DNA from 3 places in the Geodermatophilus sp. SYSU D00700 genome. Region 2 is predicted to be linked to each of the others. Evidence: riboswitches for the same ligand, from Rfam matches in the RefSeq annotation. Region 2 holds a riboswitch; each other region holds the start of a gene.

Region 1 (10,189 bases), on a different contig from region 2:
CCAGGTGGCGGACGGCGGAGGACGCGGCGCGGACGCCGGCGACCGCCGCCCGCGCGTCGTGCAGGCAGGCGCGGGCCTGCTGCAACTCCCGCTCGTGGCCGGCGAGCTGCTCCAGCAGCCCGGCGACGTAGCGCTCCTGACCGGCCAGCGCGCCGGTGAGGCGGTGGAGCCCGACCAGGACGGCGGCCAGCGCGACGGCGAGGAGCCCGGTGTCCTCGACGGCCTGCACCGCGGCGGCGGTGCCGGGCACGACGGCCGGGAGGCCCGGCGCGGCGGTGAGGAGCCCGACGACGAGCGCGCTCGCGCCCAGTGCCCCGGAGGACCTCCGGTCGTGGGCATCGAGCCGGTCGCCGCGCGGGGTGGCGCCGGCGACGAGGACCCACAGCGCGCCGGCCAGCACGAAGCCCGAGGCTCGTGCGGCGCCGCCGAAGGGGATCGACGGACCGAGCGTCCCGGCGGCCACGAGTACCGCTGCGACGAGGGGGAGCGCGACCAGCCCGGCACCGATCGCGGTGTCCCGCCGCGGCCGGGTGCCGGCGTCGGTGGCGGCGCGGAGAACGGCGCAGGCGGCGGCCACGACCACGGCCAGCCCGACGCCCTCGGCCAGGTCCGGCGACCGCTGGTCGAGGAGGGCGGAGGCCGCGACCGTGGCGGGATCGTGCAGGCCCAGCAGGACCAGCCCGACGCCGGTGTACCAGGTGGCCCGCGTGCCGGTCACCCGCCAGCAGAGCAGGAACATCGCACCCGCGGCGACCAGGCCCAGGGTCGCGAGCAGCACCAGGACGGTGTGCCGCGCCTCGTGGCCGGCCGTGACCAGGACCGTGAGCGCCGCGGCGACGACCGTGCAGCGACCGACGGACAGCCACCGCCGCCCAGAACTGATCGCGCACATGCTCCGCACTCCTCGAACCCTCCGTCGAACGAAGGGCACCACATCACACGGACGGGTGACAGCACGGCGGCCCGCGACGAGGGAGAGGCGCCAGCGCCACGCGGTGACTCTGTGACAGACGTGTTCCGGTACCGGAGTGGATCAACAGAACTGACGATGCCGCGGAGGGCGTGCGCGACCGAGGCTCTCGTCGTTCGCCGCACGCATGCCGGCGAGAACCGTCGCCGTGACGGGGACACCGACAGGAGACACCCGTGAAGAAGATCGCACTCGCCTCCGCCGCCATGGGCGGCGCCGCGCTGCTGGCCTTCGGCGCCAGCGGCACCTTCGCCGCCCTCAGCGACACGACCACCCAGGATGTCGGCACGGTTGCCGCCGGCAGTGTGGTCGTCAACACCTGGGACAAGACCAGCGCGAACATGGCCAGCACGCCCCTCACCCCGGGCGACAGCGTCGTGCGGAGCTACTACGTCCAGAACGGCGGCAGCGTCGCGGGCAGGCCGAGCGCGCAGGTCCTCAACGTCACGAACGTCGACGACGGCTGCACGTCGAGTTCCGAGCGATCCATCGACGACTGCACCAACCCCAGTGCGGGCGACCTGGCCGCTCAGGTCGTCGTCAGCTACGCCACCTTCGCGCCGACCGGGACGGACTGCGTCGTCCCGAGCAATCAGCGGTACGTGACGCTCGGTGGGCTGACCGAGATCGGTGGCAAGCAGGCCTCGGACGGGTCGACGCTCGCCGCGCAGCAGGCCCTTTGCGTCGCCTTCCAGCTGACCTTCGTCGAGGGGGAGAGCGACAACAAGGCCCAGGGCGACTCGTTCACCGCCCAGGTGCAGTTCGGCCTCGAGCAGGTCGTCTGACCGACACCCTCCGTCGAGGGCGGTCCGGGGTCTCCCGGGCCGCCCTCGCGGCGTTCAGGAGCCGAGCGCGTAGCGGGTGAACAGGACGCCGTCCTCCTCGAGCACCTGGACCAGCCGCGGGCGGACGACGTCGGCCAGCGCCCGGTCGAGCAGCCGGGCCGGCCCGCCGACCAGCGCGGGGGAGACGGTGAGGTCGAGTTCGTCGACCACGCCCGCGTCCAGCGCCGCCGACAGCAGCGCCGGCCCGCCCTCGCACACCAGCTGCCCGAGGCCGCGGTCGGCCAGCCGGTCGAGCGCGAGCGGCAGGTCGACGTCGTCGTCGCCGCAGACGAGCACCTCGACGCCGGCGTCGGCCAGCGCGGCGCGGCGGCCGGAGTCGGCGGCGGCGCAGGTCACCAGCAGGGTCGGGGCCTGCGCCAGCCGGTCGCCGGGCGCCAGCGACGCCCGGCGCGAGACCACCGCCACCGGCAGCTCCGGCGGCCGCCCGAGGGAGGCACGCAGCCGGCCCACCGCGGAGTCGGCGGGCACCGGGCGGTAGCCCTCGGCCGCGGCGGTGCCGTGCCCGACCAGGACGGCGTCGGCCAGGGCCCGCAGCACGCGGAACACCCGCTGGTCCCCGGGCGAGCCCAGCCCCGCGCTGCGCCCGTCGACGGCGATCGCGCCGTCGAGCGAGACGACGAAGTCGACCCGCACCGACCGCCCCGGCGGCCGCCGGTAGGCCGCGGCGAGGGCGGCGTCGTCCGCGACGGGCCCGGCGTCCGGGAACAGCCGCCGCACGGTCAGCGCGTGGTGAGCACGGCCGCGCTCTCGGCCGGCAGCGTCACCGTGTCGCCGTCCAGCGCCGGGTCGTCCCCGGTGGCGAACAGCACGCCGGTGGCCGGCCGGTCGAGGTCGACCTCCCGCGGCTCGCCCGACAGGTTGGCCACCACCCGCAGCGCGCCGCGGTGCACCACCAGGAGGCGGTCCTCGTCGTCCCAGCCGACCTCCACCGCGCCCAGGTCCGGGTCGACCAGATCCGGCTGCGCCCGGCGCAGCGCCAGCAGCGCCCGGGTGGTCGCCAGCAGCCGCGCGTGCGGCTCCCGCTCGGGCTCCGACCAGTCCAGCTTCGAGCGGGTGAACGTCTCCGGGTCCTGCGGGTCGGGCACCTCGTCGGCGTCCCAGCCGTGCTCGGCGAACTCGCCCTTGCGCCCCTCGGCCGTCGCCCGCCCGATCTCCGGGTCGGTGTGGCTGGTGAAGAACTGCCACGGCGTCGAGGCGCCCCACTCCTCGCCCATGAACAGCATCGGGGTGAACGGGCCGGTGAGGACCAGCGTCGCGCCGACGGCGAGCAGGCCGGGGGACAGCGACGCCGAGATGCGGTCACCGATGGCGCGGTTGCCGACCTGGTCGTGGTCCTGCAGGTAGCCGAGGAACGCCCAGCCCGGCAGCCGCGCGGTGTCGACCGGCCGGCCGTGGGACCGGCGGCGGAAGCTCGACCAGGTGCCGTCGTGGAAGTACGCGCCGGTCAGCGTCTTGGCCAGTCCCGCCAGCCCGGCCGCGGCGAAGTCGCCGTAGTAGCCCTGCCCCTCGCCGGTGAGCACCGCGTGCAGCGCGTGGTGGAAGTCGTCGCTCCACTGCGCGTGGATGCCCGTGCCGTTGGCGGCGCGCGGGGTCACCAGCCGGGGGTCGTTGAGGTCGCTCTCGGCGATCAGTGTCAGCGGCCGGCCCAGCGCCGCCGAGAGCCGGTCGACCTCCTGCGCCATCTCCTCGAGCACGTGGGTGGCCCGCTCGTCGACCAGCGCGTGGACGGCGTCGAGCCGCAGCCCGTCGACGTGCATGTCCCGCAGCCACATCAGCGCGTTGTCGAGGATGTAGCGGCGCACCTCGTCGGAGTCGGGCCCGGACAGGTTGATCGACGAGCCCCACGGGTTGGGCCCGCCCTCGCTGAACACCGGCATGAACAGCGGCAGGTAGTTCCCCGACGGGCCGAGGTGGTTGTAGACGACGTCCTGGATCACGCCCAGGCCGCGCTGGTGGCAGGCGTCGACGAACCGCTGGTAGGCCGCCGGCCCGCCGTAGCTCTCCTGCACCGTGTACCAGAGGACGCCGTCGTAGCCCCAGTTGTGCGTGCCGTCGAAGCCGTTGACCGGCAGCAGCTCGACGAAGTCGACGCCGAGGTCGACGAGGTGGTCCAGGCGCTCGACCGCCGCGTCCAGGGTGCCCTCGGGCGTGAAGGTGCCCACGTGCATCTCGTAGACGACGCCGCCGGCCAGCGGGCGCCCGGTCCAGGCGCCGTCGCCCCAGGAGTGGGCCGCGGGGTCGAAGCGGCGGGACGGGCCGTGGACGCCGTCGGGCTGGCGGCGCGAGCGCGGGTCCGGCCGCACGGTGTCGTCGTCGCCGAGCAGGAAGCCGTAGTCGGCCTCGGGCGCGGCCGGCACCTCGGCGCGCCACCAGCCGCCGTCGTCGCGGCGCATGTCGTGCACGGCGCCGTCGACCTGCAGGCGCACCCGCTCCGGCACGGGCGCCCAGACGGCGAACTCGGCGGCAGCGGACATGCGAGGACCTCCCGGCGGTGGTGCGGCTGACCGGACCCTCTTGCCCGCTGGGGGAGCGGTCAACCGCCGCGGGCGGCGGCCCGCGGGGGAGCGGGTCCCCCGGCGGCCGCGCGGCTCACGGCCGGCCGAGACCCCCGGGCTCCCGGCAGCCGGGGGAGGACCCCCCGGCTGCCGGAGGACTCACGGGAGCTGCAGCTCCTGACCGACGTAGATCCGGTTCGGGTCGCTGCACTCGTCGCGGTTGGCGGCCCACACCGCCCGCCAGCCACCGTCGACGCCCTGCGCCCTCGCGATCTTGCCGAGGGTGTCGCCGCTCTTCACGACGTAGGAGCCGCCCTCACCGTCGCCGCGGTCCCAGCGGGAGCCGCGGTCCCAGCTGCGGTCGGCGTCCTCGGCCGGTGCCGGCGCCGGCTCCTCGGCGGCCGGAGCGGGAGCGGGGGCAGGAGCGGCGGCCGGCTCCGGAGCCGGCGCGGGGGCCGGCGCGGGGGCCGGGGCAGCCGCGGCCTCGGGCGAGCCGGCCTCCGGCGCCGACGGGTCGAGGTTCTTGCCGCAGGTCGGCCAGGCGCCCGGGCCCTGGACGTCGAGCGTGGCCTCGGCGACGGCGATCTGCTGCGCCTTGGTCGCCAGGTCGGCGCGCGGGGCGTAGTCGAGGCCGCCGAAGGCCTCCCAGGTGCTCTGGCTGAACTGCAGGCCGCCGTAGTAGCCGTTGCCGGTGTTGATGCTCCAGTTGCCGCTGGACTCGCACTGGGCGACGGCGTCCCAGTCGTTGGGGGCGGCGGCCGAGGCCGGGCCGGCCGCGACGCCGATCGCGGCCGCGGCCACGCCGGTCGTCACGAGGGCACGGCGGAGGAAGGACGTGGACGTGCGCATGCGGGATCTCCGATCCGCCGCCTGCGAGGTGAGCTGTCGGGTTCGGAGCGATCGGTGCCCCGGCCGCACGTGTGCGGCTTCACCCCCAGGCGCTGCGTCCGGTCCCCCCGTGACCGCGGCGCACACGCCGAGATGGGTCCCCCACCCCCGTCCTGGCTGTGCAGGAGGAACGGAGCCCGGCGGACGGGGTTCGGCGGACCGGCTCCGGCACGCCGCCGTCGGTCGGCCGCGTGCGGGAGCCAAGGTAACGGTCGCATCACGGGACGGCACACCGGCCCCACCCGTCACGGCGTGCCGCCCGGCGTCCCGGGTCCGGCCCGGGCGCGGCACCGCAGGTCACGGCGGCGCCGGGCGGCGCCGCCGTGACCTCCGTCTCATCCTCGGACGAGCAGCGCCACGGGCAGCCGGGCGAGCAGGCCCGCCACGGGCGCCCCGCCGGCGTCGGCCACGACCCGGGTGTCGGTCAGCACGTCGCGCCAGGCGCCCGTGGGCAGCGCCAGCGCGGTGTCGCCCCAGCCGGTGGCGGCCAGCGCCACGGGCAGCCGGGTCGCCACCGTGACCGCTCCGCCCCGGTCGAAGGCGACGACGGAGCCGGCGGCGCTGCCGGTGGCCTCGACCGGCGTGTAGCCGGAGAACAGCTCCGGGGAGTCCCGGCGCAGCCGCAGCGCCCGGGAGGTGACCAGCAGCTTGGCCGCGCCGGTGTCGTCGACCCCGGGCACCTCACCGCCGTCGAGGCGGGCCAGCAGCCGCCGGCGCTCGTCGTAGTCGACCGGGCGGCGGTTGTCGGGGTCGACCAGCGAGCGGTCCTCCATCTCGGTGCCCTGGTAGACGTCGGGGACGCCGGGCATGGTCAGCTGCACGAGCTTCTGCGCCAGCGCGTTGGACCGCCCGGCCGGGCCGATGCGGGCGACGAACGCCTCGATCTCGGCGTTGGTCGCCGGGGCGTCGTACGCGGCGTCGACCATCCCGTGCAGCTGCGCCTCGAAGGCCTCGTCGACGTCGGTCCACGTCGTCGAGGTGCCCGCCTCCCGGGCGGCCTTCTCGGCGTAGGCGTGCGCCCGCTCGCGCGACAGTGGCCAGGCGCCGACCAGGTTCTGCCACACCAGGTGCGCCAGCGGCCGGTCGGGCAGCGGGTGGCGCGCGAGCCAGCCGCGTACCAGGTCCGCCCACTCGGTGGGCACCTCGGCGAGCACGGCCAGCCGAGCCCGGGTGTCCTCGCTGCGCTTGGTGTCGTGCGTGGTCAGCGTGGTCATCGACTCGGGCTTGCGCGCCCGCCGCCGGGCCTGCGCCTCGTGGAACTCCGCGACCGTGCTGCCGAACCGGGCCGGGTCGCCGCCCACCTCGTTGAGCACCACGAACCGGGCCCAGCGGTAGTAGGCGCTGTCCTCGACGCCCTTGGCCATCACCGGGCCGCTGGTCTGCTCGAACCGGGTGGCCGCCTCGGTGCCGGCCCGCGCCAGCACCGGGTGCAGCGCGTCGACCGCGGCGACCAGGTCGGGACGGCGGTCGCGGACGGCGGCCACCGTGGCGTCGAGGTGCTCGCGGCCGTCGGGCAGGTAGGTGCGGTAGACGTCGAAGCTGGCCAGCAGCTCGGCCAGCGCCTCCTCCTCCGTCTCGACGTCGATCCCGGGCAGCTCGCCGATCACCCGCACCAGGCGGGCGACCTCCGAGCCGAGGCTGCCGTCGGTGACCTCGCGCTTGCAGTGGTGCACCAGCCGCGCGTAGTCGACCTCGCGGCCCGACAGCTCCGTGTCCAGCGCGGTGAGCGCCGCCTCGCCGGCCGGGTCGACCAGCACGTCGTCGACCTCGGCGAGGGCGTCGTAGCCGGTGGTGCCGGCGGTGCGCCAGCTCTCCGGGAGGTCCTCGCCGGGCTCGAGGATCTTCTCGACCACCGTCCAGCGCCCGCCCGAGGCCTCGGCCAGCCGGTCGAGGTAGCCCCTCGGGTCGGCCAGGCCGTCGGGGTGGTCGATCCGCAGCCCGTCGACCGCGCCGTCGGCCACCAGTTCCAGCACCAGCTCGTGGGTGGCGCGGAAGACCTCGGGGTCCTCCACGCGCAGCCCGGCGAGGGTGTTGATGGCGAAGAAGCGGCGGTAGTTGAGGTCGGAGTCCGCCCGCCGCCAGTCGACCAGCTCGTAGTGCTGCCGGTCGTGCACCTCCTGCGGGGACCCCTCCCCGGTGCCCGGGGCGATGGGGAAGCGGTTGTCGTAGTAGCGCAGCTCCCCGTCGACGACCTCCAGCTCCGCCACGTCGTCGGCCGAGCCGAGCACCGGGATGCGCACCCGGCCGCCGAAGTCCCAGTCGATGTCGAATGCCGCCGCGTGCGCGCTGTCCCGCCCGTGCCGCAGCACGTCCCACCACCACGGCGCCTCGGCCGCGTCGGCCACGCCCATGTGGTTGGGCACCAGGTCGAGCACCAGCCCCAGGCCGTGCTCGTGCAGTGCGGCGACGAACCGGTCCAGGCCAGCCCGCCCGCCGCGCGACTCGTCGACGTGCGCGTGGTCGACCGTGTCGTACCCGTGCGTGCTGCCCGCCGCCGCGCGCAGCAGGGGCGAGGAGTAGGCGTGGCTGACACCGAGGTCGGCCAGGTAGCCGGCCACCGTGGCGGCGTCGTCGAGGGTGAAGTCGGCGGTCACCTGCAGCCGGTAGGTCGCCGTGGGGACGGCGCGCCGGCGCTCCTGGCCCGTCGGGCCGCTCACGAGCGGCGCTTGGCCGACAGCACGACCATCGACCGGTCCTGCAGGGTCAGCGACTCGCCCGGCTTGAGCTCGACGCGCTCGACCTCGCCCAGCTCGGCGGTGTCGAGGACGACGGTCCACACCTGCGCGTACTCCTCGGGCGGCAGGGCGAACTCGATCGGCTCGTGGTGGGCGTTGAAGGCCAGGAAGAAGTGGTCGTCGACGACGTCCTCGCCGCGCTCGTCGGTCGACCGGATCCCGTGCCCGTTGAGGTACATGCCGATCGACTTGGCGTAGCCGGCGTCCCAGTCGTCCTCGGTCATGAGGTCACCGGAGGGGGTCAGCCAGGCGATGTCCTGCACCGGCTCGCCCTCCGCCCGGCGGACCGGGCGGCCGTGGAAGAAGCGCCGCCGCCGGAACGTCGGGTGCTCGGTGCGCAGCCGGGTGACCAGCTTGGTGAACTCCAGCAGCCCCTCGTCGACCTCGTCCCAGTGGATCCAGGTCAGCGGGGAGTCCTGGCAGTAGCCGTTGTTGTTGCCCTTCTGCGTGCGGCCCAGCTCGTCGCCGTGCAGCAGCATGGGCACGCCCTGGCTGAGCATCAGCGTGGCGAGGAAGTTGCGCCGCTGGCGGGCGCGCAGGGTGAGCACCTTCGGGTCGGTCGTGGGTCCCTCGACGCCGCAGTTCCAGCTGCGGTTGTGGCTCTCGCCGTCGTTGTTGCCCTCGCCGTTGGCCTCGTTGTGCTTCTCGTTGTAGGAGACCAGGTCGGTGAGCGTGAAGCCGTCGTGGGCGGTGACGAAGTTGATGCTGGCCACCGGGCGCCGCCCGGAGTGCTGGTAGAGGTCCGAGGAGCCGGTGATCCGGCTGGCGAACTCCCCGACCGTGGCGCTCTCCCCGCGCCAGAAGTCGCGCACCGTGTCGCGGTACTTGCCGTTCCACTCCGTCCACAGCGCCGGGAAGTTGCCCACCTGGTAGCCGCCCTCGCCGACGTCCCACGGCTCGGCGATCAGCTTCACCTGGCTGACCACCGGGTCCTGGTGCACCAGGTCGAAGAACGCCGAGAGCCGGTCGACGTCGTGCAGCTCGCGGGCCAGCGCCGAGGCGAGGTCGAAGCGGAACCCGTCGACGTGCATCTCGGTGACCCAGTACCGCAGCGAGTCCATGATCAACTGCAGCGCCTGCGGCGTCCGGGCGTTGAGCGTGTTCCCGGTGCCGGTGTAGTCCATGTAGTACTGCGGGTCGTCCTCGACCAGCCGGTAGTACGCGCGGTTGTCGATGCCCTTGAACGACAGCGTCGGCCCGAGGTGGTTGCCCTCGGCGGTGTGGTTGTAGACCACGTCGAGGATGACCTCGATGCCCGCCTCGTGCAGGGTGCGGACCATCCCCTTGAACTCCTGCACCTGCATGCCGTTGTCGGTGTTGCTCGCGTACTCGTCGTGCGGCGCGAAGAACCCGATGGTGTTGTAGCCCCAGTAGTTGCGCAGGCCCTTCTGCTGGAGGGTGTCGTCCTGCACGAACTGGTGGACCGGCATGAGCTCGATCGCGGTGACGCCGAGGCCCTGCAGGTAGGAGACGACGGCGGGGTGCGCGATGCCGGCGTAGGTGCCGCGCAGCTCCTCGGGCACGTCGGGGTGGGTCATGGTCAGGCCCTTGACGTGGGCCTCGTAGATGACCGTCTTGTGGTACGGCGTCCTCGGCGGGCGGTCGACGCCCCAGTCGAAGTACGGGTTGACGACGACGGACTTCGGCATGTGCGCCGCGGAGTCCTCGTCGTTGCGCTCGCCGGTGTCGAAGTCGTAGCCGAAGACCGACGGGTCCCAGTCGATCTGGCCGTCGATGGCCTTCGCGTAGGGGTCGAGCAGCAGCTTGTTCGGGTTGCAGCGCAGCCCCTGCGCGGGGTCGTAGGGGCCGTGCACGCGGTAGCCGTAGCGCTGCCCGGGCTGGATGCCGGGCAGGAACGCGTGCCACACGTAGCCGTCCATCTCCGGCAACCGGATGCGGGTCTCGGTGCCGTCGTCGTCGAACAGGCACAGTTCGACCTTCTCGGCCACCTCGCTGAAGATCGCGAAGTTGGTGCCGGTGCCGTCGAACGTGGCTCCGAGGGGGTAGGCCGTTCCGGGCCACACCTGGGTCATGGACGTGTTTCCTCCTGCACGGGCGCCCCCGGCGGGGTCAGGGGGCGCGGTGGCCCCCCGCCACGACCGTCGGCAGGGGGTCTGGGCACAGGGTGCCCGCGCGTCCCTTGCCCGAAAGGGGCGGCTCCACACCTGACGCGGCGGAGGTCACGTCCGCGCCTCCCGCCCACCGTCCGGGGCGCCCCGGACGACGACGCCCCCCGCGGCAGGCCGCGGGGGGCGT
Region 2 (10,189 bases):
GCACGAGCTGCGCTATCTCGACGCGCTGGAGGCCGAGGGGCGGACCGTCGTCCGCATCCCCGCGCGCTTCGACGCGGCCGGCCGCCGCGAGGCGGAGGCGATGACCCTGCAGGCCATGCGCGACGGCGTCGACGTCATCTCCCAGGCGTCGTTCTTCGACGGCGTCTGGGGCGGGGCGGCCGACTTCCTCCTGAAGGTGCCCACCCCCTCGGCTCTCGGGCACTGGTCCTACGAGGTCGCCGACGCCAAGCTGGCCCGCCGCGTCAAGGTGCCCGCGCTGCTGCAGATGGCCACCTACGCCGAGCGGCTCACCGTCCTCCAGGGCAGGCAGCCCGACCGTGTCTGCGTGATCACCGGCGACGGCGTCAGCAACCCGTGGCGGCTGGTCGACGTCGCCGCCTACGCCCGCCGCGCCCGGGCCAACCTCACCGCCTTCCTCGCCGACCCGCCCGCCACCGAGCCGGTCCCAGTCGCCTACTGCAGCCAGTGCACCTGGAAGCCGCGCTGCGACGCCGAGCTGGCCGCAGCCGACGACCTCTCCCTCGTCGCCGGCATGCGCGCCGACACCCGCGCGGCCTTGCGCGCCGCCGGCATCACGACCCTCGAGCAGCTCGCCGGCGCCGACCCCGAGACGCTGCGGGCCGCCCGCATCGGCGCGGCCACCCGCACGCGCGTGCAGGAGCAGGCCCGCGAGCAGCTGCGCGAGCGCCGCACCGGCGTCCCCACCCGCACGCTGCTGCCGCCGTCGGGACCCACCGGCCTGCTCCGGCTGCCCGAGCCCAGCCGCGGCGACCTCTACCTCGACTTCGAGGGCGACCCGCACTCCGGCGACGGCGCGGGCCTGGAGTACCTCGCCGGCATCGGGCGCCGCGACGGCTCCTTCACCGCGCTGTGGGCGCACGACCCCGTCGCGGAGAGGCAGATGGTCGCCGACCTGGTCGACCTCGTCCTCGACGCCTGGCGCGCCGACCCCGGCATGCACGTCTACCACTACGCCGCCTACGAGGTCAGCGCGCTCAAGCGGCTCACCGGGCGGTACGGCGTCCGCGAGGCCGAGCTCGACCAGCTGCTGCGCGCGGAGCGGTTCGTCGACCTCTATCCGGTCGTCAAGCAGTCGATGCGGATCAGCAAGGGCTCGTACTCGATCAAGAAGGTCGAGGCGTTCTACGGCCGGCAGCACACCGGCGACGTCGCCGACGCCATGAGCAGCGTCATCGCCTACGAGCAGTGGCTGGCCGACCGCGACCCGAAGCGCCTCGAGGCGATCGAGCTCTACAACAAGGACGACGTCGACTCGACCCGCGAGCTGCACGACTGGCTGGAGGAGCAGCGGGCCGAGCTGGAGTCGCTGTACGGCGGCCAGCCGCGGCCGATGCTCCCCGAGGCGACCGGCCCGGCACCGCGGTCGGAGGCCGAGGCCGCCGAGCTGGCGTTGGTCGAGCGGCTGCAGGCGGCCGGGCACGACCTGCTCGGCGACCTCGTGCAGTGGCACCGCCGCGAGGCCCGCCCCGGCTGGTGGGAGTTCTTCGCCCGCGCCGACCTCGACGACGCCGCGCTGGTGGAGGACGGGACGGCGCTCGGCGGGCTCTCGGCGCCGGTGGAGATCGGCCAGGAGAAGCGGTCGAAGCTGTACGAGTACCGGTTCCCGCCGCAGGACGCGAAGCTGCAGACGGGCAAGCCGGCCGTCGACGTCGACACGCGGGCGAGCGTGGGCACCGTCGTCGCGCTCGACGCCGTCGAGGGCCGCCTGGTGGTCAAGACGTCGAAGCCGGCGGTCGCCGCCCGCGGACTGGGTCCGGGCGGGCCGATCGACGACAAGGGCCTGCGCGAGGCGATCGCCGCGACCGCGGAGGACGTGCTGGCCGGCCGCGACTGCCTCGGCCAGGCGCTGCTCGAGCGGCGGGTGCCCGCCGACTGCCGCCGGCTGCCGGACGAGCAGGCCGGCGACGCCGTCGTCCGGCTCGGGCTGCGGCTCGACGGTGAGGTGCTGGCGGTGCAGGGCCCGCCCGGCAGCGGCAAGACGCGGGCGGCGTCGCACCTGATCCGGGCGCTGCTGGACGCCGGTAAGAAGGTCGGGGTCACGGCCACCTCGCACGCCGTCATCGGCAACGTGCTGGCCGCCGTGGGCCGGCCGGCGCTGCAGAAGTGCGACGAGCACCAGGCCTGCGGCGCGCCGGGGGTGGAGTGGTCGAAGGACGGCAAGGACGTCGCCTCCCGGCTGCTCGACGGCGACGTGTCGCTGGTCGGCGGGACGGCGTGGTTCTGGACGCAGCCGGACCTCGCCGAGGCCGTCGACGTGCTCGTGGTCGACGAGGCGGGGCAGTTCTCGCTGGCCAACGCGGTGGCGGTGGCGCGCTCGGCGCGGTCGCTGGTGCTGCTCGGCGACCCGCAGCAGCTGGCCCAGCCGACGCAGGCGGTGCACCCCGGGGACTCGGGGCTGTCGGCGCTGGAGCACCTGCTCGAGGGCCACCCGACCGTGCCCGTCGGCCGCGGCGTCTTCCTGGACACGACCTACCGGATGCACCCGGCGCTGACCGCGTTCGTGTCCGACCTGGCCTACGAGGGCCGGCTGGAGTCGGCGCCGCTGCGCGAGCGGATCACCGTGCGGCCGGGCGGGCTGGTGTCGGGGTCGGGGCTGGCGGTGCGGTCGGTGTCGCACACCGTCGCGGCGTCGGCGTCGTCCGCCGAGGAGGCGGCCGAGGTGGCCGCGGTCTGGCGGTCGCTGCAGGGCGTGGGCTGGGTGGACCACGAGGGCGCCGAGCGGCCGATCGGGCCGGAGGACGTGCTCGTGGTGGCGCCGTACAACAACCAGGTGGCGCTGATCCGCTCGCTGCTGCCCGACGGTGCGCGGGTGGGGACGGTCGACCGGTTCCAGGGGCAGGAGGCGCCGGTGGTCGTCTACTCGACGACGTCGACGTCGGCCGAGGAGGCGCCGCGCGGGGTGTCGTTCCTGTACGACCTGAACCGGCTCAACGTGGCGGTGTCGCGGGCCAAGGCGCTGGCCGTGGTCGTGATGAGCCCGCTGCTGCTCGACGCCGCGGTACGGACGCCGGAGCAGCTGCGGCAGGTGAACGCGATGTGCCGGCTGGCCGAGATGGCGCAGTGACCGTCGACCTGCCCGACGGCTGGGAGCCCGAGCCGCTCACCCCGGACGACGCCGCGCTTGCTTCCCTGCTGGGCGTGTCGGTCAGCGCGTTGGCGCGGGCGCTGGGCGCCGGCTGGCGCGAGGTCGACGTATCGAGTCCTGTGGGTCCCGATCTCCTCGAGCACCAGCGGTGGTTCGTCTCCGGGGCACCCGCCCAGGTCGCGGTCGGCTGGGACGGTTTCGGCTTCACGCTCGCGCGGCCCGAGCCGCGGTGGCACGGCGTCTGGGCCCTGGTGTGGGAGTTCGTGGCCGACCGCGGCTTCCAGGCCGAGGAGGTCCTGTACGAGCCGGAGGTGCTCGCGGAGGCCGCCGGGGAGATCGCCCGCCGCCGGCGCCGGACCTTCCGCTGGTGCCCGATGTGCCGCGAGGTCAATGCCCGCGAGTGGGTGCACGACAACACTGGTCTGTGCATGGGCTGCGTCGAGCGCTTCCTCGGCGTCAAGCACTGAGGGGGACGCGCGAGGACGTCAGGCGGCGGGTGCCAGCGGTGCGGGGACGGTGATCTCGGTGCCGTCGGGGCGCCAGGTGCGCCATCGGCCGTCCGGTTGTCGCTCGACGCGGAAGCCGTGGTGGACCTGGGTGTGGTGCCGTTCGCACAACAGCGCCGAATTGTCGAGTGAGGTCTCGCCGCCGTCGATCCAGTGCACCAGGTGGTGCACGTCGGCCCAGTGACTCGGGGCGTCGCAACCGGCGTACACGCACCCGCCGTCGCGGAGTTCGACCGCGCGCCGCAGCTGCCGGCTGACCAGCCGCCGGCTGCGGCCCAGGTCCAGCGGCACCCCGTCGGGCCCGAACACCACCCGGGAGATCGCCCCGTTGCAGGCCAGCCAGCGCGCCCGGGCCGCGGAGATCGTCGCCCCGAAGCCCATGGTGGCGGCGCCGGGCCCGGTGGCGGGGTCGGCCAGGTCGTCGAGGTCGACCCGCACCGCGACGTGCGGCTTGACCGTGCGCAGCACCGGCAGCTGACCGGACGCCAGGCTGGTGTCGGCCAGCTGCACCAGCGCGTCGCCCTGCCGCTGAGCCCGGGTGCGCTGGTCGCCGGCGGGGCGGTCGCGCTGCACGAACGGCTCCAGCGCCGCCTGGAACCGCTCCCCGGCCACCGCGTCCAGGTGGAAGCGTCCGCTGAGGGATCCGTCGGCGTGCTTGGACACCGTCAGCGACCGGCTGGCGGTGGGGTCGGGTTCGGGCCCGTCGGGGTCGAGCGCGTCGAGGTAGCGCTGCACGATCTGCACCAGGTCGGCGTGGGGACAGTCGAGGGCGACCTGGGTCAGTGCGGCGTCCATCGCGGCCAGGTCGACGTTCTGGGCGGCGGCCGCGGCCCGCCGCTGCGGCGTGACCACCCGCGCGGCCTCGGCCACCTGCTCGGCCGACACCAGCCCGGCCTCGTGCGCCTCGGCCAGCGCCGGCAGGTGCTCCAGCGCCCGGCCGTTGCCGACCAGCCGGGACGCCGCCGCCGAGGAGAGCCGGCAGTGCCCGCGCAGCCACGACGCCATGCTCTTCTGCCCGTCCCGTTCGGGCGCCTGGGACAGTTCCGCGGCGCGGACCCGGCGGGCCAGGGCGGCATCGATCCGGTTGCGCTCGGCGACCAGCGCGGCGACGTCATCCAGGACGTCACCGGTCCCCCACCCGCTCGAACACATGATCGAACAATAGCCGACCGGCACGCGGTGCACAACCTGAATCCGCAGGTCAGAGCCTTGACCGATGCCATCATCGCTACAAAGGCACCTGTTGGTGACGCCGGTGTCGACGGTGAGCCCGGGCGGTCAGGGCGGCGGCTGGGCCCCGACCACACCCGCGACCACCGCGGCCACCTCGTGGCCGGCGCGGACCGCGTCCAGGACCGGCGCCCCCGTCCGCCAGCCGGCCAGCACCCCGGCGGCGACGGCGTCCCCGCAGCCGGTGGTGTCGCGGAGCCGTCCCTCCGGCAGGGGCTCCACCGGCACCTGCCACGCACCCGCCGCGGTGAGCACTCGGGTGGGCCGGGCGCCGGCGTGCACGAGGACCAGTGCCGGCGCCCACGCGGGCCGGTCGCCGTCCAATCCCAGCACCGCGGCCTCGACGGCGTTGCAGAACAGGACGTCCGGCCGCAGCGCCACGAGCAGCTCCCGGTACGCGTCGGCCCCGTGGCGCTCGATCCGCGTCGCGGCCGCCACGTCGACGGTGACCGGCACGCCGGCGTCCCGGGCGAGCGAGGCAGCTGCCCGGAGCGCGTCCGGGAAACGGCCAGGCAACAGGTCGTAGCCGTCGAGGTGGACGGCGGCCGCGCCGGCGAGCCACGCGGCGCGGACGTCGTCCGGCTCGAGCCCGCCCTCGCCGCGGTCGGTGAGCAGCGTGCGCTCGCCGTCGGGGTGGACGAGCACCGTCGACAGGGGAGTGCGGCCACGGCGGACCACCGCCGTCTCCACCCCGCGCCCGGCCAGTCCGGCGAGCAGCGTGTCGGCGAGCGGGTCCGCGCCGGCCCAGCCCGCGAGCCGCGTCGGGGTGCCGCGGCGGGCCAGGTTCGCCGTCACGTTGGCCGGCGCCCCGCCCGCCGTCGTCGTCCGGGTCACCCGCTGCTGGCCCCCGACCACCAGCGGAGTAGTGAGCTCCAGCAGCTGGTCGGCGACGAGCTTGCCCACGGCCACCACCGGTCCGGCGCCGGCGCGGCGGGGCCACCGGGGACCGTCCTCGTGCACCACGACACGAGAGTGCCCCGGCCGGAGAGCCCGGCCGGGGCACCGTTCCGCGACGTGCGTCAGGCGACCCGGCGGGCGCCCGCGTAGCTCGGCATCGAGTCGAGGTCGACGACGGCCACCGGCTTGCTGGCGGTCGAGGCGTGGACCATCTGGCCGTTGCCGATGTACATGCCCACGTGCGACACCGGGCTGTAGAAGAACACCAGGTCACCGGGCTGGAGGTCGGCCTTCGCCACCGCGGTGCCGAAGGTCGACTGGGCCTTCGACGTGCGCGGGATCGAGACGCCGGCCGCCTTGTAGGCGAAGCTGGTCAGGCCCGAGCAGTCGAAGGAGTCCGGCCCGGTGGCGCCGTAGACGTACCGGTCACCGACCTGGGCGAGCGCGGTGTCGACGGCGACCTGGGCCGCGCCGGTGGGCGCGGGCGCCGGCGCGGCGGCCACCGTCCCGGTCGCGGTGCCACCACCACCGCCCGCGGCAGCCGAGGCCGGGAGGGGCGAGAGGACGATGCCGGCTCCGGCGATGGCCGCGACGGCGATGCCGCGGAACGAGCGACGAGCGGTGGACGTGCGTGCAGTCGTCATGGACGACGGTTCTCCTGTTCTCCGCGACCGCCTACCGGGTTAGCTGACGGGTTCGGACGGAGGAGTCGCCCGGCGCGACGAGTCGCGCTCCACCCCAGTGCTGCAGTGGGTCCCCGGCCCGGGCTGCCGGCTGATTCCGGCGCCCGGTTCGGCGTGGCCACCAGGTGTCGCACGGGGCGCGACGAAGGACCCTGGCGGACCGGCGACGACGGTAGGGAGGGGTCCGGGGGCCCTCAACCGACGGAACGCGGCGCCACGCCCGGGACGGACCTGCGGATTTGACTGGTTTCCCGGATCGGACACGCCCGCGCGACCACCGCGCACGCCGAGGTCCTGGACACGCGGCAGCACCCGGTCGGGTGCCGACACGCCGGATGGGACGAGAAAGGACGCAACGGTGCGTCCGCACGCCCCGTCAGCGGCCCGCCACCGGTGGAACGGGTGAAAGACCGGGATCCCCACGGTTGCCCCGCGCGTTGACGGGGCAACGGGACAGGAGCCGACAGGAGGAGGACCCCGTGGGGATGTTGAGGAAGCTCGTGGCTTCGGGCGTCGCCGCCAAGGTGGTGCAGGAGCTCCAGAAGCCGCAGAACCAGGCGAAGATCAAGCAGTTCGTCCGCGACTTCCAGAACAAGAACAAGAAGGGCGGCACGAGCGGCCGGGCCTACTGACCGACCGACGCCCTACCGCGCCCCCCGTCCCGCTCCGGGACGGGGGGCGCGGTGCTTCTCGCGCTGGTTGCCGCCCCATTGCCGGCTCTCCCGGCGCTCTGCGGGCGCGATCGAGCCGGCAGAGCCCGGGATCAACCGGCACACCGCGTCTCGGGGCGACGGTTTCCGCAGCCGGCCGGCCGGGCACCCCGGCACCGACCGGGGTGAGCCCAGCCGGCCGGTCGGTGCACGGCGGAGGAGGTCCGCAGTGACCGAGGGCTCGATGACCGGACGGCCGTACGGCGGCACGAACGACCGCTCCGGGCAGGATGACGACGTGCTGCCCGGCGAGCGCCCCGTCCACGACGACGAGGACGCCGAGGTGGGCGCCGCGCCCGACCAGTCGCCCCGCGCCGGTGAGAGCGGGATGGGCACCGGCGACCGCCCGGGCTTCCCCGGCAGCTGACCGCCTCGTTCCCCGCGCCGCGTCATCCCCGCCGCCTTCCGGCGTCTCCACAGATGCGGGGACCGACGGAGGCGAGGGACGCGATGACGACCACGATGACGGCCGGCGGCACGGCGGGCGCGGACGGGACCGACGGGCCCCCGACCGGCCGCGGACCGCAGGAACGGCTCGAGCGCGCGGAGGCACTGCGGCGGGCAGCGACCCACCTGGCGACGGCGGAGTTCCTCGAGCGCCGCGCCGACCGGTCGGTCAACGCCGCGCTCGGCGGCCTGCTGCGCGAGCGCGCTCGCGAGCGCCGGCGCCGGGCCGGGGGGATCCTCGCGGGACTCGGGATGCGCCCGGCGGCCCGGCGGTGCCTGGACGGTGCCCCCGCGCCGGCGTGACCGCCGGGGACGCCCTCAGGCCCGGCAGCCGATGGGGCCGCCGTGGAAGGCGACCATGTCGGGCCAGATGTCGGCCAGCGGCAGCCGCTCGCCCGGCGGTCGGCCGTCGAGCTCGGCGTACGCCCGGTGCAGGTTGCCCACGAGCCGCTCGGACTCCTGCCACGCCGCGTACGGGTTGTCCGCGTGCCGGCGCGCGGTCTCCAGCGGCGACCACCCCGCCGCGTGCCCCTCGCGCGCCGTCGCGTCGACGAAGGCCGCGTAGCCGGCGAGGTCGTCGAGCAGCCGGGGGACCTGGTCCCCGCGGCACACCGGGCCGTGCCCGGGCACGAGCACGTCCGGCTCCAGGGCCCGCAGTGCGGCCAGCGCCCGCGGGTACCCGGCCATGCTGCCCTCGGCGAGGAACGGCTGGCCGCCGGCGAAGGCGACGTCGCCCGCGAAGGCCACCCGCTCGCCGGGCAGCCAGACGACGACGTCGCCGCGCGTGTGCGCCGGGCCCACCGCGTGCAGCTCGACCGCCCGCTCCCCGAGGTGCAGGGTCAGCGCGCCGGTGAAGGTGACGTCGGGCGGGCGCACCTCCAGGTGCCCGTAGTCCGGCCCAGTGAGCACCTGGGCGGCGATCAGACCCGCGGCGAGCTGGTCCTCCCGCGCGTGCTCGTGGCCGACCACCGGCGTCCCGTCCGGCACCAGCCAGTTGCCGAAGGTGTGGTCCCCGTGGTGGTGGGTGTTCACCAGCGCCCGCAGCCGGCCCGGGGCGACGCCGTCCACCGCCGCGAACAGCGCCCGGTTGCGCGCCTCGGTGGAGGTCGTGTCGACCATGACCCCGGTGCCGTCGTCGCCGGCCACGACGCCGGTGTTGTTGATCATCCAGCTGCCGTCGGGCTGCACGTAGGCGAAGACCCCCGGCGCGACCTGCTCGAGCCCGGCCGCCTCGATCGACGTCGTCACCGGGTCACTGTCCTGCACCGGGGACCGCCGGGGAAGCGGTCCGGCGTGCTCGTGCTCTGCACACAGGGGTGTGCAGAGCACGAGCGTCCGGGGAGGACTCAGTCGCCCTTGACGTTCACCACCTGGCACAGCGTGTGCCGGATCTCCACCAGGTCCGCGGCGTCGGCCATGACGACGTCGATCGACTTGTACGCGTCGGGGTGCTCGTCGAGGAACGCGTCCGAGCGGCCCCAGGCGATGCCCTTCATGCGCCGGTCGAGGTCGGCCCGGCTGAACTGCTTCCGCGCGGCGGTCCGGGAGAACGCCCGGCCGGCACCGTGCGGCGCCGACTCCAGCGACTCGGGGTCGCCCCTGCCGACGACGACGTAGGACGCCGCGCCCATCGAGCCCGGGATCAGCCCCCACTGGCCGCGCCGCGCGGAGATCGCGCCCTTGCGGGACAGCCACACCTCGCGGCCGTGGTGGGTCTCGCGCTCGGTGTAGTTGTGGTGGCACTGGACCACCTGCTCGCGCCGGACCTCCTCGGTCAGGAACCGCGAGACCTGCTCGGCGACGCGGTCCATCATCTCCTCGCGGTTGAGCGCGGCGAACCGCTGCGCCCAGCGCAGCGCCTCGATGTAGGCGTCGAACTCCGGCTCGCCCTCCTCGAGGTAGGCGAGGTCGCGGTCGGGGAGGTCGACGCCCCGCTGCCGCGTCCGCTCCTGCGCGACCCGGATGTGCGTCGACGCCAGCCGGTTGCCCACCCCGCGCGAGCCCGAGTGCAGGAACAGCCACACCCGGTCGGCCTCGTCGAGGGAGACCTCGATGAAGTGGTTGCCCGAGCCCAGCGACCCCAGCTGCAGCGGCCAGTTGGACGCCACGCCGTCGGCCTGCGCCACCCCGGGCAGTGCCCGCAGCTCCTCGGCCCGGGCCGCGGCCGTCTCGCGCAGCTTGCGGTTGTAGCGGCCGGCCGACAGCGGGACCGCCCGCGCGATCTGCTCGTGCAGCACCGCCAGGTTGCGGCCGCGGACGTCGTCGCCGGTGAACTGGGTGCGGACGGCCATCATCCCGCAGCCGATGTCCACCCCGACCGCGGCGGGGATGATCGCGCCGTCGGTGGGGATGACCGAGCCGACGGTCGCCCCGAGCCCCAGGTGCGCGTCGGGCATGAGCGCCAGGTGCGGGTGGATGAACGGCATCGAGGCGGTGCGCTCGGCCTGCTCCCGGGTGGCCGGCTCGAGGATCGACGCCCAGCTGAGCAGGCGGTCGCTGATCTTCTCCATGGTCCTTTCTTCCTGCTGCGCGGAGCCCGGTCCCCGCGGTGCCATCGGTGGGCCGGGGCAGTCAACGCGCTCGGCTCGC
Region 3 (10,189 bases), on a different contig from region 2:
CGGGCCCTCGGCGATCCGCACGCCCGGCCTGCGCGTGCTGTTCGTCGTCGGCGCCGCCGTCGGCTCGGTCCTCGGCACGCTGGAGATCGCGCTGGTCGCCTTCGCCGACGAGGCCGACGCCATGGGCCTGTCGGGTGTGCTCATCGCGGGGCTGGCGGTGGGCTCGATGGTCAGCGGCATCGGCTGGGGCGCCGTGCACTGGCACCACCCGCTGCGGCACCGGTTGCTGGTCGTCCTGCTGGTGCTCACCGTGCTCACCGTGCCGCTGGTCGTCGTCGACAGCGTCTGGGTGATGATCCCGTTCGTGGTGGTCGCCGGCATCGCGGTGTCGCCGTCGCTGATCAGCTCGTTCACCCTCGCCGAGATCATCGTCCCGCGGACCGCCGTCACCGAGGCCTTCACCTGGATCGGCACCGCGCTCGGGCTGGGGGTCGCCGTCGGCACGTCGATCGCCGGGAAGATCGTCGACACCGCCGGCGCCAACGCGGCCTTCCTCGTGGCGACGGTGTCGGCCGGGCTCGCCGCCGTCGTCGTGCTGGTGGCCCAGCGGCTGCTGCACGTGCCCGCCGAGAACATCGCCGAGCCGGTCCTCGCCGGTGAGGTGACCGGCTGAGCCGGTGACCCGCCCCCGGCCGGCGGCCGGCGGCGGCCGCGTCCTCGGCGTCGCACCGGAGCGGCTGGGCCGGTGGCTCGACGGCGTCGCCGCGCGGCACGGGCCCTTCGTCGAGGTGACCGGGGACGACGACGGCGCCGTGGCCGTCACCTGCCGGGACGGCACCACGCTGACCCTGCGCGCACCGTTCGCGTGGACGCCGACACCGGCGCTGCTGACCTCGTTCACCGCCGCCGCCCGGCAGCCCCGGCGCGCCGCCGTCCTGCTCGTGCGCCGGGGCCGGTGGGCGACCGGCGTCTTCGACGGCGCCGACCTCGTGGTCTCCAAGGTCGACACGCGGCTGGTGCAGGGGCGCAGCGCGGCCGGCGGCTGGAGCCAGCAGCGCTTCGCCCGCCGCCGGACCCACCAGGCCGACGCGGTGGTCGGCGCCGCCGCCGGGACCGCCGCCCGCGTGCTGCTGCCGCACACCGCCGGCCTCGAGGCCCTGTTCACCGGGGGCGACCGGCCGATGGTCGACGCCGTCCTCGCCGACCCGCGGCTGGCCGCGCTGGCGGCGCTGCGCCGCGACCCCGCGCTGGAGGTCGGCGAGCCGACGCGCGCGGTGCTCGAGGCGACCCCCGCCCAGTTCCGGGCGGTCCGCGTCCACCTCGTCGAGCCCGGTGACCGTCCGGGAGGGGATCGGACCGCCGGGTCACGAGCGTGACGCGGGCCACCGCGAGGCGTAGCGTCCAACGACCGTGTCCGCCCCACCGACCGGCACGAGCCCTCCCGCACCCCCCGTTCCCGACCCCGTCCTGGCCGCCGAGCGCGCCCACCTGGCCCGCGCCGCCGACTGCCTGACCGGGATGCGCGCCGCCGCCTCCGCCGTCGTCGACGCCGGGGTGGACGCCTGGGCCTCCGAGCGGCTGGGCGCCGCCCGCGCCGACCGGCTGCGCGCCCTGGCCGCCGACCCGGGCGTGCCGCCGTTCTTCGGCCGCACCGACACCGGCGCCCCCGACGGCACGACCGAGACCTTCCACATCGGCCGTCGGCACGTGCGCGACGCCGCGGGCCGGCCGGTGGTCATCGACTGGCGGGCCCCGATGAGCCGCCCGTTCTACCGGGCCACCGCCGCCGACCCGCAGGGCCTGGTGCGCCGCCGCCGCTTCGGCTTCTCCGGCGGGGAGCTGACGAGCTACGAGGACGAGCTGCTCGGCGCCGGCCAGGAGGACGACTCGGCGCTGCTGCGGCAGGAGATCGAGCGCCCGCGCAGCGGACCCATGCGCGACATCGTGGCCACCATCCAGCCCGAGCAGGACGAGATCGTGCGCGCCCCGCTGGCCGAGTCGGTGTGTGTGCAGGGCGCGCCCGGCACCGGCAAGACCGCGGTCGGCCTGCACCGGGCGGCCTACCTGCTCTACACGCACGGCGGCCAGCTGGCGCGCACCGGCGTCCTGGTCGTCGGGCCGAACCGGGCGTTCCTGCGCTACATCGAGCAGGTGCTGCCCACCCTCGGCGAGGTCGACGTCGACCAGACGACGGTCGCCGAGCTGACGGCGCGTGTGCCGGTGCGGGCGCAGGACGCCCCGGAGGTCGCCGTCCTCAAGGGCGACGCCCGTATGGCGCAGGTGCTCGAGCGGGCGCTGTGGGGCTCCATCGCCAAGCCCACCGACGACGTCCTCGTCCCGCTGGCCGGCCGCCGGTACCGGGTCCCGGTCGAGCGGCTCAAGCGCCACGTCGACGACCTGCGCCGGCGCGGCCGCCTGGCCGACGACCAGCAGCGGCTGCACCACGCCGCCGGGCGCGAGCGGCTGGCGCTGCTGCTGGCCGAGGAGGCCCGCCGGCAGAACGAGGAGGCCGGCGGCAGCCCCTCCGACGGGGAGGTCCGCCGCGCCGCCCGCAGCGCCGGGGTCCGCGCATTCTGCGACACCGTCTGGCCCGCCCGCGACGCCGCCGCGCTCGTGGCGGAGCTCCTCTCCGACCCCGCCGTCCTCGCCCGCGCCGCCCGCGGCGTGCTGACCGACGACGAGCAGGCCCTGCTGCTGCGCCCGGCCACCCGCTCGGTCCGCGCGACCCCGTGGACCGCCGCCGACGCCGTCCTGGTCGACGAGGCCGCGGGGCTGGTCGAGCGCACCGCCGGCTACGGGCACGTGGTCGTCGACGAGGCGCAGGACCTCACCCCCATGCAGTGCCGGGCGATCGCGCGCCGGCTGGCCGCCGGGTCGCTCACCGTGCTCGGCGACCTCGCGCAGGCCACCGGCCCCGGGTCGCCGGCGGACTGGGCGCCGACCCTCGCCGGCCTGGGCCGGCCGCAGACCGCCGTCCGGCCGCTCACCCGGGGCTACCGGGTGCCCGGTGAGGTGCTCGACTACGCCAACCGGCTGCTGCCGGTCATCGCCCCCGGCCTGCGCCCGGCCACCGCGGTGCGCCGGGACCCGGGCGCGCTGGAGGTCCGGCCGGTCGCCGACCTCGCCGGGCCGCTGGCCGAGGTCGTCGCCGCGCTGGCCGCCGCGCCGGGGTCGGTCGGCGTGGTCTGCGCCGACGCCGCGGTCGCCGGGGTGGCGCGGTCGCTGGCCGACGCCGGCCTGCCCGCCGAGGTGCTCGCCGACGACGGCTCGGCGGCCGGGCGGGTCGCCGTCGTCCCCGCGACGCTGGCCAAGGGGCTGGAGTTCGACGCCGTCGTCGTCGCCGACCCGGCCGCGATCGTGGCGGCCGAGCCGCGGGGGCTCAACCGGCTCTACGTGGTGCTGACCCGCGCGGTGAGCACGCTGGTGGTCCTGCACCGCGACGACCTGCCGGTGCCGCTGGCCGTCGAGCCCTAGCGCGTCGCCGCGGGCCACACCGGCGCGGGTGGTTGTGGTCGGCGGTGATCTCTGTTCCAGTGATCGGCCGAGGAGGGAGCCCATGGACCGGCCCAGTCCGGCTGGGACGCTGCTGCGTCTGGCCGCCACCGTCGTGGTCGCCGGGGCGCTGGTGGCGGGTCTGCTCCTCCCGTGGATCGGCGGCCCGGCGGTCGCCGCCCAGCGCTCCACCGGCCTGCTGGGCGACCTGCCCACCGAGTTCACCGTCGACACGCCGCCGGGCAACACCGTGCTGCTGGCCGCGAACGGCGAGCCGATCACGTACTTCTACGACGAGAACCGCCAGCCGGTGGCCTCCGAGCAGATCGCCGAGGTCATGAAGCAGGCGATGATCGCCATCGAGGACGCGCGGTTCCACGAGCACAACGGGCTCGACGTGCAGGGCACGGTGCGCGCGCTGGCCACCAACATCGTCGCCGGCGGGGTGGCCGAGGGCGGCTCCACGCTCACCCAGCAACTGGTGAAGCAGACCCTGCTGCAGGCCGCCGACACCCCGGAGGAGCGGGTGTCGGCCACCGAGCAGACCGTCGGCCGCAAGGTGCGCGAGGCACGCCTGGCCCTGGCGATCGAGGACCTCTACACCAAGGACGAGATCCTCACCCGCTACCTCAACACCGTCTACTTCGGCTCCAACGCCTACGGCGTGCAGCCCGCCGCCCGCGCCCTGTTCGGCGTCGACGCCTCCGCGCTGACGCTGCCGCAGGCCGCGCTGCTGGCCGGCCTGGTGCAGAGCCCCACCGAGGACGACCCGTTCGTCGACCCCGAGGCCGCCACCGCGCGGCGCGACGAGGTCCTCTCGCGGATGGCCGAGCAGGGCATGGTCACCGCCGCCGAGGCCGCCGCCGCGCAGGCCGAGCCCCTGGGCCTCGCGCCGGGGCCGCCGCCGCGCCGGGGCTGCGTCGAGGCCAGCGTCGGGCCGTTCGTCTGCGACTTCGTCCAGCGGTACCTCATCCAGGAGCTGGGGCTGACCCAGGAGCAGCTGGACAACGGCGGCTACGTCGTCCAGACGACGCTGGACCCGGACCTGCAGCGCTCCGGTGACGCCGCGGTGCTGCGGACCGTGCCGCTGGAGGACTCGCTGGCCGGCATGTTCACCGCCGTCGAGCCCGGCACCGGCCACCTGCTGGCGATGAGCGTCAACCGCACGTTCGGCTACGACCGGTCCGACCCGACGCAGGAGTCGTTCAACCTCAACACCTGGCCCAGCCAGGGCTCGGGCTCGACGTACAAGGTCTTCGTGGCCGCCGCGGCGCTGGCCCGGGGATACTCCTCCACCTACACGCTCACCGCCGCCGACCCCTACGTCTCCCGCGTGTACTCCGGCCCCTGTCAGGGCCGCGACACCGACGGCCGGTACTGCGTGCGCAACGCCGGGTCGGGCTACCGCCCGACGCTGGACCTGACCACCGCGCTCTACCAGTCCTCCAACACCTACTTCCTCGCGCTCGAGGACGCCCTCGGCAGCGTCGAGGAGCCGGTGCGGATGGCCGAGGCCGCGGGCCTGTTCCAGTTCAGCCCGCCGGAGCTGCCGCAGCAGATCATCGACGAGAACCGCGGCTCGTTCACCTTCGGCGCCGAGGCCACCAGCCCGCTCGCCCTGGCCAGCGCCTACTCGACGTTCGCGGCCGGCGGCACGCAGTGCGACGTCGTCCCGGTGACCGCCGTGCTCGACGCCGCCGGGCAGCCGGCCCGGGGTGCCGACGGCGAGCCGCTGCCGGTGGGCGACCGGTGCACGCCCGAGGCCATCCCTCCGGGCGTGGCCACCACGATGAACCAGATCCTCCGCAAGGACGTCGAGCCGGGGTACCGCGGGCAGACCGGGGCGCGCGCCTACGTCCGCGGGCACCAGATCGCCGGCAAGACCGGGACCTCGCAGGACAACTACTCGGTGGCCTTCGTCGGCTACACGCCCGAGATCACCGCGAGCGTCATGGTGCTCAACCCCAAGGAGAACGAGGACGTCGGCGGCTTCGGTGGCGGCAAGGGCGCCACGATCTGGCGGGACGCGATGGAGCCGATCCTCACCGCCCGGGGCAGCGGTGAGTTCCCGCCGGCCGACGAGACGGTGGAGCACGGCAACACCAGGCCGGTGCCCGGCTGCTCGGGCGCGCGCAGCTGCGAGCGGGTCCTCGCCGAGGCCGGCTTCACGCCGCAGACGCTGCGGGTCGACAGCGACGAGCCGGCCGGCGCCTTCCTCGGGACCAGCCCGCCCCGGGGTGCCCGGGCGGTGCCCGGCCAGGTCGTGTCGATCCTGGTGAGCAACGGCAGCGACTACGTCGAGCCGGCTCCCGAGCCGGTCACCCCCGACCCCGCCCCCGATCCCGAGCCGCCCGCCCCGGCGCCGGAGCCCGCTCCGGAACCCCCGCCCGGGCCCCCGCCGCCGGAACCGGCTCCGGAACCGGCTCCGGAACCGGCTCCGGAACCCCCGCCCGGACCCCCGCTGCCCGGCACCGTGCCGGAGGATCCGGCCGGGGCGCTGCCGGCCCCGGGGGAGGGCGCGCCCCCGGCGCCCGCGGCGCCGCCGCCCCCGGCGCCCGCGGAGCCGGCACCCGCGCCGGCCGAGGGGGCGCCCTGGAGCCCGGGGTAGTGGGCGCCGGCCCGACGCCGGGCGAGCCGCTCGTCGAGCGACTGGGTGAGCAGCCACCCGGCCAGCAGCACCAGGTGCAGCAGGAACAGCCACAGCCCGACGGCGACCACCGCCCCGACGACGACCAGGCCGCCGAACGGGGCGCCGAGGTCCAGCGGCAGGGACAGGAACAGGACGAAGCCCTGCAGGAACCCCGACAGGCAGGCCGCGGTGAACAGCGCCCCGCTGGTGAGCGCCGTCCAGCGGAAGCGCCCGCCGGACACCACGCCGTAGCCCCACAGCAGCGGCACCGTGAGGACGAACAGCACCGAGTAGTAGCCGACGGCGAGGCGGCCGACCACCGCCCCGGCGCCGTCCTCGCGGGCCAGGTCGGCCATCACCCGGGCCGCGAGCAGCAGCGGGTACAGCAGCAGCGGTGAGACGACCACCAGCGGCAGGCTCAGCAGGCGGCCGCGCCAGCCGGTCAGGCTCTCCCGGCGGGGGCTGAACCGCAGCAGCGCCCGGCGCAGCCCCTCGCCGTAGAACGTCAGCGGCACCAGTGCCAGCACGAAGCCCAGGAGGTCCAGGCGGGTGCCGGCGTCGACCAGGCGCTCGACCGCCTCCGGGGCGCCCAGCGGGGTGGGCAGCAGCTCGGTCAGCCGGGCGGCGAGCGCGCGCACCTCGTCGGCCGAGGTCGCCAGCGCGGTCAGCCGCACCGCGACCAGCAGCAGCGGCACCACCGCGATGCCGGCGTAGAAGGTCAGTCCCGCCGCGATCAGGGCGAGGTCGCGCCCGCGGAGCAGCTGCTGGGCGCCGGCCAGCAGGCCCCTCGTCTCGGTTCGTAGGCGGGCTGCGGTCCACCTGCGTTCCGGAGTCACCCGCCCATGCCACCAGCCCCCGCGACCGGGCGCCCGTCGGGGGGCCGGTGGACGGTCAGTCCTCGGAGGTGTCGTCGGTGGTGGGCGCGTCGTTGCCGGGGTTGGGGCCGGTCTCCTGGCACGCGGCGTCGTTCTCGTTGCTGGCGTTCTCGCCGCTCGCGTCGCAGTTGGTGGGCCCGCGGGAGAAGTCGGTGTTGTCGCCGCAGGCGGTCAGGGAGCCGAACAGCGCGAGCACGACCAGCGGCCGGGTCAGGCGCATCCGGGTGGAGGTGGACATGCCTGACTCCTACACGCCCCGGAGCCCGGCCAAACCGCCAGGGGCAGGCAGTCCGGTGACCGGGCGACCACGGAATGTCACCGATGTGATTACACCGGGGTGATTGTCACGCGTCCGTCACGACCCTTACTCTGTGTGCGTCCAACGGGGCGCTCCGTCACTGACCTGGGTGACACCCCGAGGACGCCGTCGAGCCGGTCGCCCCGCGGGGCGCCGGGCCGGGGACCCACCGCAGTCCTGGGGTGCAGCGCGTGTCCGCACGCGCCGGGCGAGTCCACGCCCGAACCCGTCAGCTAACCCGGTAGGCGGCCTGGGAAGAGGAGAACCGCCGCGTGGCGTCCCTGCGCACGTCTGTCCCCGGCACGCCCGTGACCGGCCGCCCGGCCCGCCGCCGGCAGGGTCGCCGCGCCGCCCTCGTCCTCGCCGGGGCCGTGGGGCTCGGCGTGGGGGTTGGGGTGGTCCCCTCGTCCGCCCTGGCCGAGGAGCCCACGACGGCGGCTGAGGCCGCACAGCTCGTGGCCGCCCGCGGGCACGAGCTCGAGGTCGTCACCGAGCAGTTCAACGAGGCCCGCGAGGTGCTCGCCGCGCAGCAGGCCGCGGCCGAGACCGCCGCCGCCTCCCTCGCCCAGGCCCAGGCCGCCGTCGGCACCGCCCGCGAGCAGGTCGTCGGCATCGCCCGCTCCGCCTACACCGGCAACGGCATGGGTTCGCTGCAGGCGCTCCTGACCAGCGAGGACGCCGACGAGTTCGTCAACCGCGTCAGCCTCCTGCAGGGCGTCGCCGGCTACCAGGGCGAGCTGCTCGGCCAGGCGGTCGCGGCGACCGACACCGCCACCGCCGCCCAGGCCGCCGCCACCGATGCCGCCGTCGAGGCGCAGCGCCAGTACGACGCCGTCGCTGCCCAGCAGGTCGACCTCGAGGACCAGATCGCCGCCTACCAGGCCGACTTCGCCCGGCTGACCGCCGAGGAGCAGCGCGCCGCGCTCGAGGCCGCCGCGGCCGCGCACGCCGCCGAGGACGAGCGGGCCAGCCGCGACGACGAGCGCGAGGAGCCCGCCGCGGCGCAGCCCGCCGAGGAGGCGCCGGCAGCGGCGGCCGCGCCGGCCAGCGGCGTCGCCGGCACCGTCGTGGCCACCGCCATGGCGCAGCGGGGCGACCCCTACGTGTGGGCCGCCGCCGGCCCGGACTCCTTCGACTGCTCGGGCCTGACCCAGTACGCCTTCAAGGCCGCCGGGATCAGCCTCCCGCACTCGAGCCGGATGCAGTCGCAGATGGGCACCGCGGTCTCCCGGGCCGACCTGCAGCCCGGTGACCTGGTGTTCTTCTACAGCCCGGTCAGCCACGTGGGCATCTACATCGGCAACGGCCAGATGGTGCACGCGCCCACCTCCGGCGACGTCGTCAAGGTGGCCGGCGTCGACTCGATGGGCGGCTACGCCGGCGCCCGCCGCATCGGCTGAGGAAGGGCCACCCTCCTCCCCGGGAGGGTGGCCGTTCCGGCGCGTTGCCGGGGTCACACCCGGTCCGGGACCTCCGGCGGAGCCTGCCGCGTTGCACCCTGCGGAGCCGCCGCCGATCCGTGAGGACCGCATCCCCGTGAACCCCCGCACCGTCGCCACCGCCTTCCGCGTCGTCGCCGTCGCCGAGGCGCTGTCCTGGGTGGGCCTGCTGGCCGGGATGTACGTGAAGTACGTGCCGGAGACCTCCGAGGTCGGCGTGCAGGTGTTCGGCCCGGTCCACGGCGCGGTGTTCGTCGCCTACGTCGTCGTGGCGCTGGTCGCGGCCCGGGTGCTCCGCTGGTCCCCGGGGACGACGCTGCTGGCGCTCGCCGCCTCGATCCCGCCGCTGGTCACCGTCGTCTTCGAGCGCTGGGCCGGCCGCACGGGGAGGCTGGCGGTCCCCGCGCGGGCCTGACCTACGGTTCCGGGCATGCCGACCGTGCTGCCCGCCACCGCCCGCACCCTGCTGGCCCGCACCGCCCGGGTGCAGCGCGACGGCCGCGCGCCGAGCCTGGTGGCCGGCGTCGTACGGGACGGCGGCCTGGCGTGGTCGGCCGGCCGCGGCGACGTCGCCGAGCCGCACACCGACGTCCAGTACCGGCTCGGCTCGATCAGCAAGACGGTCACCGCGGTCGCCGTCCTGCGGCTGCGCGACGAGGGCCGGCTCGGCCTCGACGACCCGCTCGACCGGCACCTGCCCGGCACCCCGCTGGGCGACCGCTCGATCGGGCAGCTGCTGTCGCACCTGGCCGGCGCGTCCGCCGAGAGCCCCGGCGGCTGGTGGGAGCGGGTGCCCGGCGGGTCCCTGGCCGACCTGGCGCTCGGCGGGGACGACGTCGTCCTGGGCGAGGCCCGGCGCTTCCACTACTCCAACCTCGGCTTCGGCCTGCTCGGCGAGCTCGTGGCCCGGCTGCGCGGGCGGGCGTGGGACGACGTCGTCACCGCCGAGGTGCTCGGGCCGCTGGGCATGACCCGGACGACGCCACGCCCGTCCGGCCGCGCCGCGCAGGGCTGGGCCGTGCACCCGTGGGCCGACGTCGCGCTGCCCGAGCCCGAGCACCACGCCGGCGTGATGGCCGCCGCGGGTCAGCTGTGGGCCACCCTCGCCGACCTCGCCCGGTTCGCCGCGTTCCTGCTCGGCGACACCGGCGACGTGCTGTCCCCGGCCACCCTGGAGGAGATGGCGGTGCCGGCCGGCGTCGACCCGTCGTCCCCGGCCTGGTCGGCGTACGGGCTCGGGCTGCAGGTGCTGCGGGTCGACGGCCGCACGCTGACCGGGCACGGCGGCTCGATGCCGGGCTTCCTCGCCGGGGTGTTCGTCGACCGCGAGGAGGGCACCGGCGGGGTCTCCCTGGCCAACACCACCAGCGGCCTGGACGCGCTGCTGCCCGGGCTGCTCGCCGACCTGCGCGCCGCCGAGCCGCGGGTGGTCGACCCCTGGCGCCCGTCGGAGCCGCCAGTACCGCTCGAGCAGCTCGGCGTCTGGTACTGGGGCCCGGCGCCGCACGCCCTGCGG

The links. A riboswitch is a leader RNA that binds a small molecule or an ion and turns the genes downstream of it on or off. The one in region 2 is predicted to bind cyclic di-AMP.
Region 1: linked by a shared signal. The riboswitch ahead of ACI79V_RS19435 (transglycosylase family protein) and the one ahead of ACI79V_RS04125 (C40 family peptidase) in region 2 are both predicted to bind cyclic di-AMP.
Region 3: linked by a shared signal. The riboswitch ahead of ACI79V_RS17920 (C40 family peptidase) and the one ahead of ACI79V_RS04125 (C40 family peptidase) in region 2 are both predicted to bind cyclic di-AMP.

The regions. Positions count from the first base shown of each region.
Region 1 covers NZ_JBJGZA010000034.1:20,979-31,167, forward strand. Annotated here, with positions in the region: gene ACI79V_RS19415 (sensor histidine kinase) at 1-892, opposite strand, end outside; gene ACI79V_RS19420 (TasA family protein) at 1,147-1,755, shown strand; gene ACI79V_RS19425 (dihydrofolate reductase family protein) at 1,810-2,532, opposite strand; gene treZ (malto-oligosyltrehalose trehalohydrolase) at 2,535-4,289, opposite strand; gene ACI79V_RS19435 (transglycosylase family protein) at 4,470-5,159, opposite strand; cyclic di-AMP (ydaO/yuaA leader) riboswitch at 5,163-5,290, opposite strand; gene treY (malto-oligosyltrehalose synthase) at 5,534-7,855, opposite strand; gene glgX (glycogen debranching protein GlgX) at 7,852-9,966, opposite strand.
Region 2 covers NZ_JBJGZA010000003.1:169,840-180,028, reverse strand. Annotated here, with positions in the region: gene ACI79V_RS04145 (TM0106 family RecB-like putative nuclease) at 1-3,106, shown strand, start outside; gene ACI79V_RS04140 (hypothetical protein) at 3,103-3,594, shown strand; gene ACI79V_RS04135 (DUF222 domain-containing protein) at 3,613-4,785, opposite strand; gene ACI79V_RS04130 (carbohydrate kinase family protein) at 4,912-5,826, opposite strand; gene ACI79V_RS04125 (C40 family peptidase) at 5,883-6,404, opposite strand; cyclic di-AMP (ydaO/yuaA leader) riboswitch at 6,417-6,568, opposite strand; gene ACI79V_RS04120 (hypothetical protein) at 6,923-7,075, shown strand; gene ACI79V_RS04115 (hypothetical protein) at 7,323-7,520, shown strand; gene ACI79V_RS04110 (hypothetical protein) at 7,604-7,903, shown strand; gene ACI79V_RS04105 (MBL fold metallo-hydrolase) at 7,919-8,848, opposite strand; gene ACI79V_RS04100 (RtcB family protein) at 8,947-10,110, opposite strand.
Region 3 covers NZ_JBJGZA010000028.1:50,173-60,361, reverse strand. Annotated here, with positions in the region: gene ACI79V_RS17950 (MFS transporter) at 1-613, shown strand, start outside; gene ACI79V_RS17945 (acVLRF1 family peptidyl-tRNA hydrolase) at 618-1,316, shown strand; gene ACI79V_RS17940 (HelD family protein) at 1,351-3,414, shown strand; gene ACI79V_RS17935 (transglycosylase domain-containing protein) at 3,497-6,040, shown strand; partial or broken gene ACI79V_RS17930 (YhjD/YihY/BrkB family envelope integrity protein) at 6,079-6,897, opposite strand; gene ACI79V_RS17925 (hypothetical protein) at 6,953-7,174, opposite strand; cyclic di-AMP (ydaO/yuaA leader) riboswitch at 7,364-7,499, shown strand; gene ACI79V_RS17920 (C40 family peptidase) at 7,507-8,634, shown strand; gene ACI79V_RS17915 (DUF3817 domain-containing protein) at 8,771-9,088, shown strand; gene ACI79V_RS17910 (serine hydrolase domain-containing protein) at 9,104-10,189, shown strand, end outside.